2 regions of the Bradyrhizobium sp. Pha-3 genome follow, and region 1 is predicted to be linked to the other one. Evidence: riboswitches for the same ligand, from Rfam matches in the RefSeq annotation. Region 1 holds a riboswitch; the other holds the start of a gene.

Region 1 (6,835 bases):
GGAAGGCCGCCATCTGTCGAAGGACGAGATGGTCACCTGGTGGCGCATCCTCAACAAGAAGGGCTGGGGCGTCACCCACTGGCCGAAGGAATATGGCGGCACCGGCTGGAGCACCGTGCAGCACTACATCTTCAACGAGGAGCTGCAGTCCTATCCCGCGCCGCAGCCGCTCGCCTTTGGCGTCAGCATGGTCGGCCCGGTCATCTACACCTTCGGCAACGAGAAGCAGAAGAAGGAGTATCTGCCGCGCATCGCCAATGTCGACGACTGGTGGTGCCAGGGCTTCTCGGAGCCGGGTTCGGGTTCGGACCTCGCGTCGCTGAAGACCAAGGCCGAGCGTAAGGGTGACAAGTGGATCATCAACGGCCAGAAGACCTGGACCACGCTCGCCCAGCACGCCGACATGATCTTCTGCCTCTGCCGCACCGATCCGGCCGCGAAGAAGCAGATGGGCATCTCCTTCATCGTGTTCAGCATGAAGTCGAAGGGCGTCACCGTGCGCCCGATCCAGACCATCGACGGCGGCCACGAGGTCAACGAAGTGTTCTTCGACGACGTCGAGGTGCCCTACGAGAACCTGATCGGCGAGGAGAACAAGGGCTGGGATTACGCCAAATTCCTGCTCGGCAATGAGCGCACCGGCATCGCCCGGGTCGGCGTTTCGAAGGAGCGGCTGCGCCGCATCCGCGCGCTGGCCTCCAAGGTCGAGTCCGGCGGCCGTCCGGTGATCGAGGATCCGGCGTTCCGCGAGAAGCTCACGGCCTGCGAGATCGAGCTGAAGGCGCTCGAGCTGACGCAGCTCCGCGTCGTCGCCGACGAGGGCAAGCACGGCAAGGGCAAGCCCAATCCGGCCTCCTCGGTGCTCAAGATCAAGGGCTCGGAGATCCAGCAGACCACCACCGAGCTGCTGATGGAGATCATCGGCCCGTTCGCCGCGCCCTATGACGAGCACGGCGATGCCGGCTCCAACGAGAGCATGGATTGGACCGCGCAGATCGCGCCGAGCTACTTCAACAACCGCAAGGTTTCGATCTACGGCGGCTCCAACGAGATCCAGCGCAACATTATCAGCAAGGCGGTGCTGGGGCTGTAAGCCACAAGTTCGGTGTCGTCCCCCGCGCAGGCGGGGGACCCAGTACGCCGAGCCGATCGTGATTCCCGATGAGGGCCGCGGCGTACTGGATCCCCGCTTTCGCGGGGATGACGAGTGGAGATCAGGGCAGGCGCCCGCGTGATTTTGGAGAGATGATAAAATGGATTTTGATCTGTCCGAGGAGCAGCGGCTTCTCAAGGAAAGCGTCGACGGGTTGCTGGCGGATGCCTACGACTTCGATGCGCGCAAGAAGTACATGAAGGAGAAGGGCGGCTGGAGCAAAGCGCTCTGGGGCAAGCTCGCTGAGCAGGGCCTGCTTGGTCTGCCCTTCGCGGAGACCGACGGCGGCTTCGGCGCCGGCGCGGTCGAGACCATGATCGTGATGGAAGCGCTCGGCAAGGCGCTGGTGGTCGAGCCTTATCTCGCCACCGTCGTGGTCGCCGGCGGTTTCCTGCGCCATGGCGGCTCGGCCGAGCAGAAGGCCAAGTACATTCCCGGCATCATCGACGGCAGCAAGAGCTTCGGCTTTGCCCAGCTCGAGAAGAACTCGCGCTACGATCTCTTCGACGTCGTGACCACGGCCAAGAAGAAGGGCGCCGGCTGGGTGATCGACGGCGAGAAGTTCGTCGTGCTCAACGGCGAGAACGCCGACACCTTGATCGTGACCGCGCGCACCAAGGGCGGCCAGCGCGACAAGACCGGCATCGGCGTGTTCCTGGTTCCGGCGGATGCCAAGGGCGTCACCAGGAAGGGCTATCCCACCCAGGACGGGCTGCATGCGGCCGACATCACCTTCACCAATGTCGAGGTCGGCGCTGACGCTGCGATCGGCGATCCCGAGAACGGCCTGCCCCTGATCGAGCGCGTCGCCGACGAAGCCCGCATTGCGCTGTGCGCGGAAGCGGTCGGCGCGATGGACGAGTCGCTGAAGGAGACCGTCGAGTACATCAAGACCCGCAAGCAGTTCGGCGTTGCGATCGGCTCGTTCCAGAGCCTGCAGCACCGTGCCGCCGACATGTTCGTGGCGCTGGAGCAGGCCCGCAGCATGTCGATGTTCGCCACCATGGCGTCGGACTTCGACGATGCCAAGGAGCGTTCGTCCGCGGTCGCGGCCGCCAAGGTGCAGGTCGGCAAGTCCCTGAAGTTCGTCGGCCAGCAGTCGATCCAGCTTCATGGCGGCATCGGCATGACCATGGAAGCCAAGATCGGCCACTACTTCAAGCGGCTGACCATGATCGAGAACACGCTCGGCGACACCGACTACCACCTCCGTCGCGTCAGCGAGGGCGGCGGGCTGCTGGCGTGAGATATCGTTGCCGGGCTTGACCCGGCAACCCATCGCTCTTCGAAAGATGGATGCGCGGGTCAAGCCCGCGCATGACGAGTCTTCGTAGAACTCAGGGAAACAACAACAATGAAAAACACCCCGTTCGATCTCACCGGCCAGGTCGCGGTCATCACCGGCTCGAGCCGCGGCATCGGCCGCTCCTCGGCCGAGCTTCTGGCAAAACTCGGCGCCAAGGTCGTGATCTCCTCGCGCAAGGCGGACGCCTGCGAAGAAGTCGCCGACGGCATCAAGAAGGCGGGTGGCGATGCGCTCGTCATCCCCTGCAACATCTCACGCCGCAACGAGGTCGAGGCGCTGGTCTCGGGCACGATCAAGCACTACGGCAAGATCGATATCCTGGTGTGCAACGCTGCGGTGAACCCCTATTACGGCCCGCTGCTCGACATCACGGACGAAGCCTTCGACAAGATCATGGGCGCCAACGTCAAGAGCAGCATCTGGCTCTGTTCGCAGGCCATCCCGCAGATGGCCGAGCGCGGCAAAGGCTCGGTCGTGATCATCTCCTCGATCGGCGGCCTGCGCGGCTCAACCGTGATCGGCGCCTACGGCATCTCCAAGGCGGCCGACTTTGCGCTGTGCCGCAGCCTCGCCGGCGAGTGGGGCCCGAAGGGCGTGCGCGTCAATTGCGTGGCGCCGGGCCTGGTGAAGACCGATTTCGCCCGCGCGCTGTGGGAGGACCCGGATAATCTGAAGCGCCGCACTGCGTCGACGCCGCTCCGCCGCATCGGCGAGCCCGACGAGATCGCCGGCGCGGTGGCCTATCTCGCCTCCGATGCGTCGACCTTCATGACCGGCCAGACCATCGTGGTCGACGGCGGCGTGACGACGGCGGCGACGTAGGGGGCTGTTCCTTCGCCTCTCCCGCTTGCGCAGGGCTATCGCATTTCGTGGCGGTGCCCTCGTGGCCATCCTTCGAGACGCCCGCCTTCGGCGGGCTCCTCAGGATGAGGTCTTGTTTTGCGGCACAATAGTAGACCCTCATGGTGAGGAGCGCCGCTTGCGGCGCGTCTCGAACCACGAGGCCAAGCACTTGCGCGGTCGCCAAGGGGCATATGCGATAGCCCTGCCCGCAAGCGGGACAGGGGGCGCAGCCCGCTTGGGGCTTCTACCTTTGCCTCAGACCCGCTCCAGCGCCCGCTCGAAATCCTCGATCAGGTCGTCGGGATGCTCGAGCCCGGCCGAGAAGCGAATAAAACCTTCGCTGATGCCGAGCTCGGCGCGGGCCTCCGGCGCCAGCCGCTGATGCGTCGTGGTCGCGGGATGCGTGACCAGGCTCTTGGCGTCGCCGAGATTGTTGGAGATGCGCGAGATCTTCAGCGCGTTGAGGCAGCGGAAGGCGCCGGCCTTGCCGTCCTTCACCTCGAAGCCGACCAGCGTCGAGCCGGCGCCCATCTGCTTCTTCACCGTCTCGGCCTGCGGATGGTCGGGGCGGCCCGGATAAACCAGCCGCGTGATCTTCGGATGCCTGGCCAGCGCCTCGGCGATCTTCGCCGCGTTCTCGGTCTGGGCGCGGACGCGGATGCCGAGCGTCTCCAGTCCCTTCAGCAGCACCCAGGCGTTGAACGGCGACAGCGACGGGCCGGTCTGGCGCATGAAATTGTGGATGTGCTCGGCGATGAAGGCTTCCGACGACAGGATGACGCCGCCGAGGCAGCGGCCCTGGCCGTCGATATGCTTGGTCGCGGAATAGACCACGACGTCGGCGCCGAGCGACAGCGGGCTCTGCCAGATCGGCGTCGCGAACACATTGTCGACGATCAGCCGGGCGCCGCCGCTATGCGCGATCTCTGCGATCGCGCCGATGTCGAGCACGTCGAGCGTCGGATTGGTCGGGCTCTCCAGGAAGAAGGTCTTGGTGTTCGGCCGCAATGCGCGCTGCCACTGGTCGAGATCGAGGCCGTCGACCAGCGTGGTCTCGATGCCGTAGCGCGGCAGCAGGTCCTGCACCACGTAGAGGCAGGAGCCGAACAGGGCCTTCGAGGCCACCACATGATCGCCGGCCTTCAGCGGCGCGAGGATCGCGGTGGTCACCGCGGCCATGCCGGTCGCGGTCGAGCGCGCGGCTTCCGCGCCCTCGAGCTCGATCATGCGGCGCTCGAACATCGCAATGGTCGGGTTGGAATAGCGCGAATAGATGAAGCCGGGGTCCTGGCCCTTGAAACGCGCCTCGCATTGCTCGGCGGTGTCGTAGACGTAGCCCTGGGTGAGAAACAGCCCTTCCGACGTCTCCCCGAATTGCGAGCGCAGCGTGCCGCCATGGACGAGGCGGGTTTCGGGACGAAAGCGGGCCGTGGTTTCAGATTCAGACATGTGACCTCCGAGGTGGCCATTTCCCCTGGAAACTGGCCACAAAAAAACCGGCCTGGAGCAACCTCCACAAGCCGGGATCACACTGTCCCCGGCCTGTTTAGCGACTTATTTAACGTGGCTGCAAGCCGGCCGGCTCAAATCACCACGGGATAAGTGCAGCTGATATTCCCTCGCGCCCTTTCCGTCAAGACGGTCATCGGATAACCCGTAAAAGCCCATATTTTGGGGCTTGATGGCCGCCTGGAGTATAATTTTTGGGCCATCTCGAGGGATCGCCGAGGGACCGCGCCGTGTCGTTCACGCTGGAAGATGAATCCAACGGAATCCTGCCCGACCGCATGATCGCGGAGATGGCGGAGGCCGGCCTCATTCTGCCCGCCTACGACTTTGTCGAGAGCCAGATCCAACCGGCCAGCCTCGACCTGCGCCTTGGTGACATCGCCTACCGCGTCCGCGCCAGCTTCCTGCCGGGACCCGATGCCACCGTCGCCGAGCGGATCGACCAGCTGAAGCTGCACGAGATCGATCTGTCCGACGGCGCGGTGCTGGAGACCAACTGCGTCTACATCGTGCCGCTGCTGGAGAGCCTGGCGCTGCCGCCGGAGATCGTCGCCGCGGCCAACCCGAAGAGCTCGACCGGACGGCTCGACGTCTTCACCCGCGTGATCGCCGACGGCACCCGCCGCTTCGACATGATCGGCGCCGGCTATCACGGCCCGCTCTACGCCGAGATCAGCCCGAAGACGTTTCCCGTGCTGCTGCGCGAGGGGTCGCGGCTCAGCCAGGTCCGCTTCCGGATCGGCGAGGCGACGTTGACCGCCGACGAGCTCGATGCGCTGCATGCCGCCGAGCGGCTGGTCGATATCGACGATGCCGATCTCTCCGATGGCGTTGCGCTTTCCGTCGATCTCTCCGGCGAGAGCTCGGGCGGCTTCGTCGGCTATCGCGCCAAGCGCCACACCGGCGTGGTCGATGTCGATCGCCGCGGCGGCTATGCGGTCGACGATTTCTGGGAGCCGATCAAGGCCCGGCCCGACGGCAGCCTCATCCTCGATCCCGGCGAGTTCTACATCCTGGCGTCGAAAGAGGCGGTGCAGGTGCCCCCGGACTACGCCGCGGAGATGGTGCCCTTCGATCCGCTGGTCGGCGAATTCCGCGTCCACTATGCCGGCTTCTTCGATCCCGGTTTCGGCTATGCCGGCGCCGGCGGCAAGGGCGCGCGCGCCGTGCTGGAGGTGCGCTCGCGCGAGGTGCCGTTCATTCTCGAGCATGGCCAGATCGTCGGCCGTCTCGTCTATGAACGCATGCTCGAGCGTCCCGACGCGCTGTACGGCCAGCGCATCGGCTCGAACTATCAGGCGCAGGGCCTGAAGCTCTCCAAGCATTTTCGCGTGTAGCGGAATTCCTCCGCTGTCATTCCCCGCGAAAGCGGGGAATCCAGTACGCCGCGGCTTCTCGATCGGGCACACCGGCTCTGGAATACTGGATCGCCCGATCAAGTCGGGCGATGACACCGAGTGTGTAATTCCGTTTCGCGCGCGCTTAATTCCGTAGCCCGGATGAAGCGTAGCGAAATCCGGGACGCTGCATACGCGGATTGAGCAGCCCCGGATTGCGCTTCGCTGCATCCGGGCTACGATTGCGCATGCGAGCTCGACCTCGCCAACAAGAGCCAGGGAGCGAACATGACCGCAGGCGAAAGCGCACAACAGGCCCAGTGGCGGAAGTGGCGCAGCGTCGCCGATCTCTATCACGCCTTCTTCACCGGGCTGATCCTCACCGTGGTCACGCGGCGCGGCACGGCTGATGCAGCGGAATTCGTCTTCCGCGTGTTTCGCCGCCAGCAGCAGGAACGCTTTCTCCCCGGCCTGAAGAAGCTCGGCCTCGACGGCCTGCCGCCGGCGGTCGCGGCCGCGCAGTATCATTATCTTTCCAACTGGATCGGCGGCGTGCACGTCGAATACATGTACGAGACCGACCGCAAGGCCTGGATCCGCTATCCGCCGCCGCGCTGGATCTGGAAGGGCACGGCGATCTGCGGCGTGCCCGGCGAGGTCTCGCGCGCGATGCTGCGCGGCTGGCAC
Region 2 (6,835 bases), 320 kb from region 1:
CTCGGAAACCTTCGCGAGCGCCCGTTTCATTTCTTCCTGGCTCGCCTTGAGTTCCTCAATGGCTTTGGAGTTCTCGCGGGCCATCTGTTGCTGGTTCGCCTTTAGTTGTTCGATATTTCGCTCAACATTTGCGAGGTCGCGTGCGATCGTTTGCAGCAGCTGCGTCTGATCGGAAAGGGCTGGGTTGGCCGTCGGCGCGGCGTCCTGCGGTGGTGCGGTCTGAGCCACTGGCGGCGCTTGGGGCGGAGCCGCGTCTGCAGCGGCAACCTGAACGGTAGGTAGAGCGGGCTGCGGATCATCCGGCGGCAATGCTGGAGTTGAGACGAGCTGCGGCGCCCAACGGGCGACAAGCAGCTTGGCTTCCCCACCATATGACGACTGCAAAGCCAGGGCAGCGACAACGATACATGCTGCCACCGACAAGGCGGTGAGGGCTCGGAATATCGGTCTTCCGCGCGGCGATTGCGAGGTAAGTCCGGAAGAAGCAGGGCTTGGCCCGGAAGAAGCAGCAGGGCTGGGCCCGGAAGAAGCAGGGCTAGGTTCGACCGAGGGCGGGTTTGGCTGCACCGAAGGGCGGGACGCGGCATCGCGCTCCATTCTTGCGAGCTGTTCACTCAAGCGCGTGAGTTCTTCATCGGCGCGCGCAATCTGCTTTTGGGCTTCTGCGAGTCTTTCGTCGGCCCGCGCGCTCAGGCTATCGTTCGATCCAGCTGGATTCGGAGTGGGTGTGGAGTTCATTGACGTATCCCTTTCCGTCCAATGTCACCCAAGAGTACCGACTCGGCTATCCGTCAGGGGCGATCAGCCCCCAGCACTCGCTTCAGTCTTGTCCAAAGAATGGCCGGATGATAGCGCGCCTGAGGTCTCGTGATAATGGGGCGAGGTACCGGCCCGGGCTAGCCGGAGGTCAGGTCCGCTCGGGTCAACAGCCGACATCATTCCGCGCCGCCGGGATGTGCGCTTTCGACCACAAGCCGGGGCAGCCTTGGGAGTTGTCCCTGGGGCAATGCAAAAGGCCCTAGCCAGCAGGGTCTGAGGCGTCCCGCTCCACCAACTCGAAGGTGATGCCCTCGGGACCCTCGAACAGCCGGAGCTTCCGGCTGATGTAGTCCATCTCGTCGCTCAGCATGGTGACACCGTTGGCCAACAGATGCGCGGTGGCCGCCTCGATGTCGTCGACGCGGAAGGCGAGGTGATTGAAGCCCAGCTTTCGCAGATTGGTCGGATGCACCCCCGGATCGGTCCCTGGGGGCGGGTCGAACTGAAGCAGCTGGATCTCAAAATCCGCTCCTTCGAGCGCGAGCGTGATGTGCTGCGCTTTCATGGCCGGCATGCCCATGTACCGGGCGGGAACGCCGCCGTCGATGGTCGCGACGTGGGTCTTCTTGAAGCCAAGCAGTGCGAAGAACGCGATCGCCGGGCCGGCATCTGCCACTGCGATCGTCACATGATCCGGACTGAGTATCATCTCATCGCTCCCTGTCATCAGCGACGTACCAGCTCGCTCCGTCCGCCGGTAGGCGGACCGAGCCCCGCCTACGTCTTCAAATTCGCATGCGGGCGGCCGAAGTCGGGCGCGGCGGAGTCCTGGCCGGTCTCGACGATGCCGCGGCGGATGGCGCGGGTGCGCGTGAAGTGGTCGAACAGCGCTTCGCCGTCGCCGCGCCGGATCGCGCGGGTCAGCTTCGACAGATCCTCGTTGAAGGTGCCGAGCATCTCGAGCACAGCGTCCTTGTTGGCGAGGAATACGTCGCGCCACATCGTCGGGTCCGAGGCCGCGATGCGGGTGAAGTCGCGGAAGCCGCCGGCGGAGAATTTGATGACCTCGGATTCCGTCACCTGCGCCAGCTCGTCGGCGGTGCCGACGATGGTGTAGGCGATCAGATGCGGCAGATGGCTGGTGATCGCGAGCACGAGGTCATGATGATCCGGCGTCATGACCTCGACCTTGGCGCCGAGCGCGGCCCAGAACGCGCGCAGCCGGTCGGTCGCCGCGGGATCGGTGCCTTCGGGCGGGGTGAGGATGCACCAGCGGTTGATGAACAGCTCGGCGAAGCCGGAATCCGGCCCCGAATGCTCGGTGCCGGCCACGGGATGCGCCGGGACGAAGTGGACGCCGTCAGGCAGATGCGGCGCCATGTCCTTGACGACGGCGCCCTTCACCGAGCCGACGTCGGAGATGATGGCGCCGGGCTTGAGATGTCCGGCGATCTCGGCGGCGACCGGGCCGCAGGCGCCGACCGGGATGCAGAGGATGACGAGGTCGGCATCCTTCACCGCCTCGATATTGGTCTCGACGACGCGATCGACGATGCCGAGCTCGGCGACGCGCGCACGCGTCTGCTCCGAGCGCGCGGTGGTCACGATCTCGCCGACCAGCCCTTGCGCGCGCGCGCCGCGCGCGATCGAGCCGCCGATCAGGCCGAAGCCGATCAGCGCGATGCGTTTGAAGAGCGGGGCGGTGGTCACGATGTCACTTTCCGGCCAGGAAGTCGCGCAGCCCCTCGACCACGAGGCGGTTGGCCTCCTCGGTGCCAATGGTCATGCGCAGCGCATGCGGCAGCTTGTAATTGTTGAGTGCGCGCAGCACGAGGCCGCGCCGTGTGAGATAGGCGTCGGCTTCCGCCGCGGTCTTGCCCTTGTCGGTCGGGAAATGGATCAGCACGAAATTGGCGACGCTCGGCGTCACCTTCAGCCCGAGCTTGCCGATCTCCTCGGTCAGCCAGTTGCGCCATTGTTCGGTGTGGGTCCGCGACATCTGCACATGCGCCGTGTCCTCGATCGCCGCCACCGCCGCCAGCATCGCCGGCGTCGTGACGTTGAACGGACCGCGGATGCGGTTGCAGGCATCGACGATATGCGCCGGCCCGAACATCCAGCCGATCCGCAGCGCGGCAAGGCCGTGGATCTTCGAGAAGGTGTGCGTCACCACCGTGTTGTCCGTGGTCGCGACCAACTCGATGCCGAGCTCGTAGTCGTTGCGCGAGACGTAGTCGGCATAGGCGGCATCGAGCACCAGCAGCACATGCGACGGCAGCGCGGCGCGCAGCCGCTTGACCTCGTCGAACGGGATGTAGGTGCCGGTCGGATTGTTCGGGTTGGCGAGCCAGACCAGTTTCGTGCGCGGCGTCACCACCTTGAGAATGGCGTCGACGTCGGCGGTGAAATTGCTCTCGGCCGCGATCACGTTCCTGGCGCCGTTCGCCATGGTGGCGATCGGGTAGACCAGGAAACCGTGGGTGGTCGAGATCGCCTCGTCGCCGGGCGCGAGATAGGTGTGCGCCAGCAGATTGAGGATCTCGTCGGAGCCGGCGCCGCAGATGATGCGGTCGGGATCTAGCCCGTAGGCGCGGCCGATCGCCTCGCGCAGCACGCGCGAGGTGCCCTCCGGATAGTCCTCGAGATGGTCAGCCGCGGCCTTGTAAGCCGCGATCGCCTTCGGAGACGGACCGAATGGCGTCTCGTTGGCGGACAGCTTGAACACCTTGCGGCCCGGTTCCGGCACCGGGCTCTTGCCGGGCGTGTAGGGCGCAATATCGAGGATGCCGGGGTTCGGCACGGGGCGGGACATCATCAACTCCGAACAGAGCGTTTTCGAGCGAAGTGGATACCGGTTCGCGTGAAGAAAACGCGTCAAAACAAAAACCTGGACGGGCGGCTGGCTCTTACTTCAGGTCCTGGCCGATCCGTTAGAGGGCACCGTATAGCGCGTTGCGTGGCTGCCGACGAGGGCCGACGAGCGCACCGAGGCGCCGGCCTTGATCAGGGCGAGCTTGATGGCCTCGAAATCGTGGCCGGTGACCGAGACCAGGAGCGCCGCGCCGTCGAAGGCGGTGTCGGGGACCGCGACGATCTCGGCGAGCGGCGCCAGCGCGCGGGCGACATCGGCGTTCCAGCCGGAGACCCGCACGCTCCAGGTCTGCACCTCGGTGACCATGGCGTCGTCGGCGACCCGCGAGATCACGAACACCGGCAGCGCGGCCGGATGGTCGGCGCGTTCGAGGAACGGCAACCGCGCGATGATCTTCGGCGCGCCACTGGCCTCGAGCGCATTCCACCACGGCGTACGGCTCGCGATCGCGGAGACCAGCGCGAGGTCGCCCTTCGACTTCGCCACCGCCTCGACCGCGGCCTGCGCGCTGAAATGCGAGACGTAGGGCACCACGAAGCCGAAGTGAAACCGCGCCGAGTCGCGCATGGCCGACTCGCCGACGGAAACATCGGCATGCACCGCGAATGGCGCTTGCACGTAGGTGAAGGTCGAGATGATGACGCGCCAGATGCTCTCGATGGTGTCGAGCGGCAGGATGCCGCGATGACGCCGCACCAGTTCGCGCATCATGCTGGCCTCGCGCGCCGGGCGGAATGCGGAGCCGACCTCCTGGGTCTTCTTGACCTGGATCAGGCGGTCGATGATGTCGCCGCGCGCCATCAGCAGGCGGTGAACCTGCTCGTCGATCGCATCGATCTCCTTGCGCAGATCCTGCAGCGAAGGCGGCGACGGGGGTGGGTTGGACATGCTCTCAAACCTTGTCGTCGGGGCGGCCCGTTGCCGCGTCGGACAGGGTCCCTGATTAGGAAAGACGGGCAGCGAAAGCAAAGAGAAACGTCGCAGGCGTGCCTTGCGCATTCGGTTAACCAATTGGCCGTGGGCAGGGCTGTCTTGACGCCGGGGGGCGTGGGGACTACGTTCCCTGCGTCCCGTGGTCATTTGAGCCGGCCGGCTTGCAGCCACGTTAAACAACTCGCTAAACAGGCCGGGGACCTTATCAGCTCCCGGCCGAACCTTTGTTCAGGCCGGGTTTTTTATTGGCCTGAGGTCCGTCGAGCCCTCCCGCGCGGAGGCAGGGTCGCCTAGATGAGCAACGTGCGTCCGATACCGAGCCCACAAACCCCGAGCGATGATCGCGCCCATGAGGCCGACCATCCGTCATCACTGGTGGCGAAATTCGGGATGGACCAGCCGCTCAAGCTCGATTGCGGCGTTGATCTCGCACCGTTCCAGATCGCCTATCAGACCTATGGCGAGCTCAATGCCGACCGCTCCAACGCGATCCTGGTCTGCCACGCGCTGACCGGCGATCAGCACGTCAACAACATCCATCCCGTCACCGGCAAGCCCGGCTGGTGGGAGACCATGGTCGGCATCGGCCGGCCGATCGATCCCGATAAATACTTCATCATCTGCTCCAATGTGATCGGCGGCTGCATGGGCTCGACCGGCCCTGCGTCGCTGAACCCAGCGACCGCCAAGGTGTGGGGACTCGATTTCCCGATCATCACCATCCCCGACATGGTGCGCGCGCAGGCGATGCTGATCGATCGTCTCGGCATCACGACGCTGTTCTGCGTGGTCGGCGGCTCGATGGGCGGCATGCAGGTGCTGCAATGGACCGCGGCCTATCCGGAGCGCGTGTTCTCGACGCTCGCGATCGCCTGCTCGACGCGCCACTCGGCGCAGAACATCGCGTTCCACGAGCTCGGCCGCCAGGCCGTGATGGCCGATCCGGACTGGCGCGGCGGCCGCTATGTCGACGAGGACACCCATCCGCACCGCGGATTGGCCGTGGCGCGGATGGCCGCGCACATCACCTATCTCTCGGACGCCGCGCTGCATCGCAAGTTCGGACGGCGGATGCAGGACCGCGAGCTGCCGACCTTCTCGTTCGATGCGGATTTCCAGGTCGAGAGCTATCTGCGCTACCAGGGCTCGTCCTTTGTCGAGCGCTTCGATGCCAACTCCTATCTCTATCTGACCCGCGCGATGGACTATTTCGACATCGCCGCCGACCACAACGGCGTGCTGGCGAAGGCGTTCACCGGCATCCAGACGCGGTTCTGCGTGGTGTCGTTCACCAGCGACTGGCTGTTTCCGACCTCGGAATCGCGCGCGCTGGTGCATGCGCTGAACGCGTCGAGCGCGCGGGTGTCGTTCGCCGAGATCGAGACCGACAGGGGGCACGACGCCTTCCTGCTCGACGTGCCGGAATTCCTCGAGATCTCCCGCGCCTTCCTGCTGGCCGCAGGCAAGGCGCGCGGACTGAAGGACGGCGGCCAGTCATGAGCATGCAGCAGACATTGCCCTTGCCGGGCATCGCGCCGGAGCGGACCGGCGGCTATCGCACCGATCATCTGCTGGTCGCCGACATGGTGCGGCCGGGCTCGCGCGTGCTCGACGTCGGCTGCGGCGATGGCGAATTGCTGCAGCTGTTGGAGAGCCGCGGCATCGACGGCCGCGGCATCGAGCTGTCGCGCGAGGGCGTCAATGGCTGCGTCGCCAAGGGGCTCGCCGTGGTGCAGGGCGATGCCGACACCGACCTCGTCAACTATCCCGACGATGCGTTCGACTACGTGATCCTGTCGCAGACCTTGCAGGCGACGCGGCAGCCCAAGGTGGTGCTGGAAAATCTGCTGCGGATCGGCCAGCGCGCCATCGTCTCGTTCCCGAATTTCGGGTTCTGGAAGATGCGGCTGCAGCTTCTGATCGGCGGCCACATGCCGCGGACCGAGAATCTGCCGGCGAGCTGGTACGACACCTCCAACATCCATTTCTGCACCATCAAGGACTTCGTGCAGCTCTGCGAGGAGATCAACGTCAAGATGGAGCGCGCGGTGGCGCTCGATCTCTACGGCCGTCCGGTGCCGCTCAACCTGCCGTGGTGGGTGTGGAACATGTTCGGCGAGCAGGGCGTGTTCCTGCTCAGCCGCGGTGGGGGCAAGTAATCGGTGGGTGGCGTCAAACCGGCGCCGCCACCAGCGACCGCGGATCGCGTACCGGCCAGCGGCCGGCCTCGACCAGCGCGATGAAGCGCTCCACCATCGCGTTGAACAGCGT

What was found. A riboswitch is a leader RNA that binds a small molecule or an ion and turns the genes downstream of it on or off. The one in region 1 is predicted to bind S-adenosylmethionine.
Region 2: another riboswitch for S-adenosylmethionine. It lies ahead of ACE10X_RS39710 (homoserine O-acetyltransferase); the one in region 1 lies ahead of ACE10X_RS41265 (O-succinylhomoserine sulfhydrylase).

The regions. Positions count from the first base shown of each region.
Region 1 is NZ_CP170151.1:8,625,545-8,632,379, reverse strand. Features, by position in the region: gene pimC (pimeloyl-CoA dehydrogenase large subunit) at 1-1,093, shown strand, start outside; gene pimD (pimeloyl-CoA dehydrogenase small subunit) at 1,254-2,399, shown strand; gene ACE10X_RS41270 (SDR family NAD(P)-dependent oxidoreductase) at 2,508-3,281, shown strand; gene ACE10X_RS41265 (O-succinylhomoserine sulfhydrylase) at 3,558-4,751, opposite strand; SAM riboswitch at 4,828-4,907, opposite strand; gene ACE10X_RS41260 (2'-deoxycytidine 5'-triphosphate deaminase) at 5,090-6,148, shown strand; gene ACE10X_RS41255 (hypothetical protein) at 6,437-6,835, shown strand, end outside.
Region 2 is NZ_CP170151.1:8,303,641-8,310,475, reverse strand. Features, by position in the region: gene ACE10X_RS39735 (hypothetical protein) at 1-228, opposite strand, end outside; gene ACE10X_RS39730 (VOC family protein) at 1,019-1,435, opposite strand; gene ACE10X_RS39725 (prephenate/arogenate dehydrogenase family protein) at 1,537-2,469, opposite strand; gene hisC (histidinol-phosphate transaminase) at 2,474-3,571, opposite strand; gene ACE10X_RS39715 (chorismate mutase) at 3,671-4,519, opposite strand; SAM riboswitch at 4,694-4,773, shown strand; gene ACE10X_RS39710 (homoserine O-acetyltransferase) at 4,859-6,064, shown strand; gene metW (methionine biosynthesis protein MetW) at 6,061-6,723, shown strand; gene ACE10X_RS39700 (alpha/beta fold hydrolase) at 6,737-6,835, opposite strand, start outside.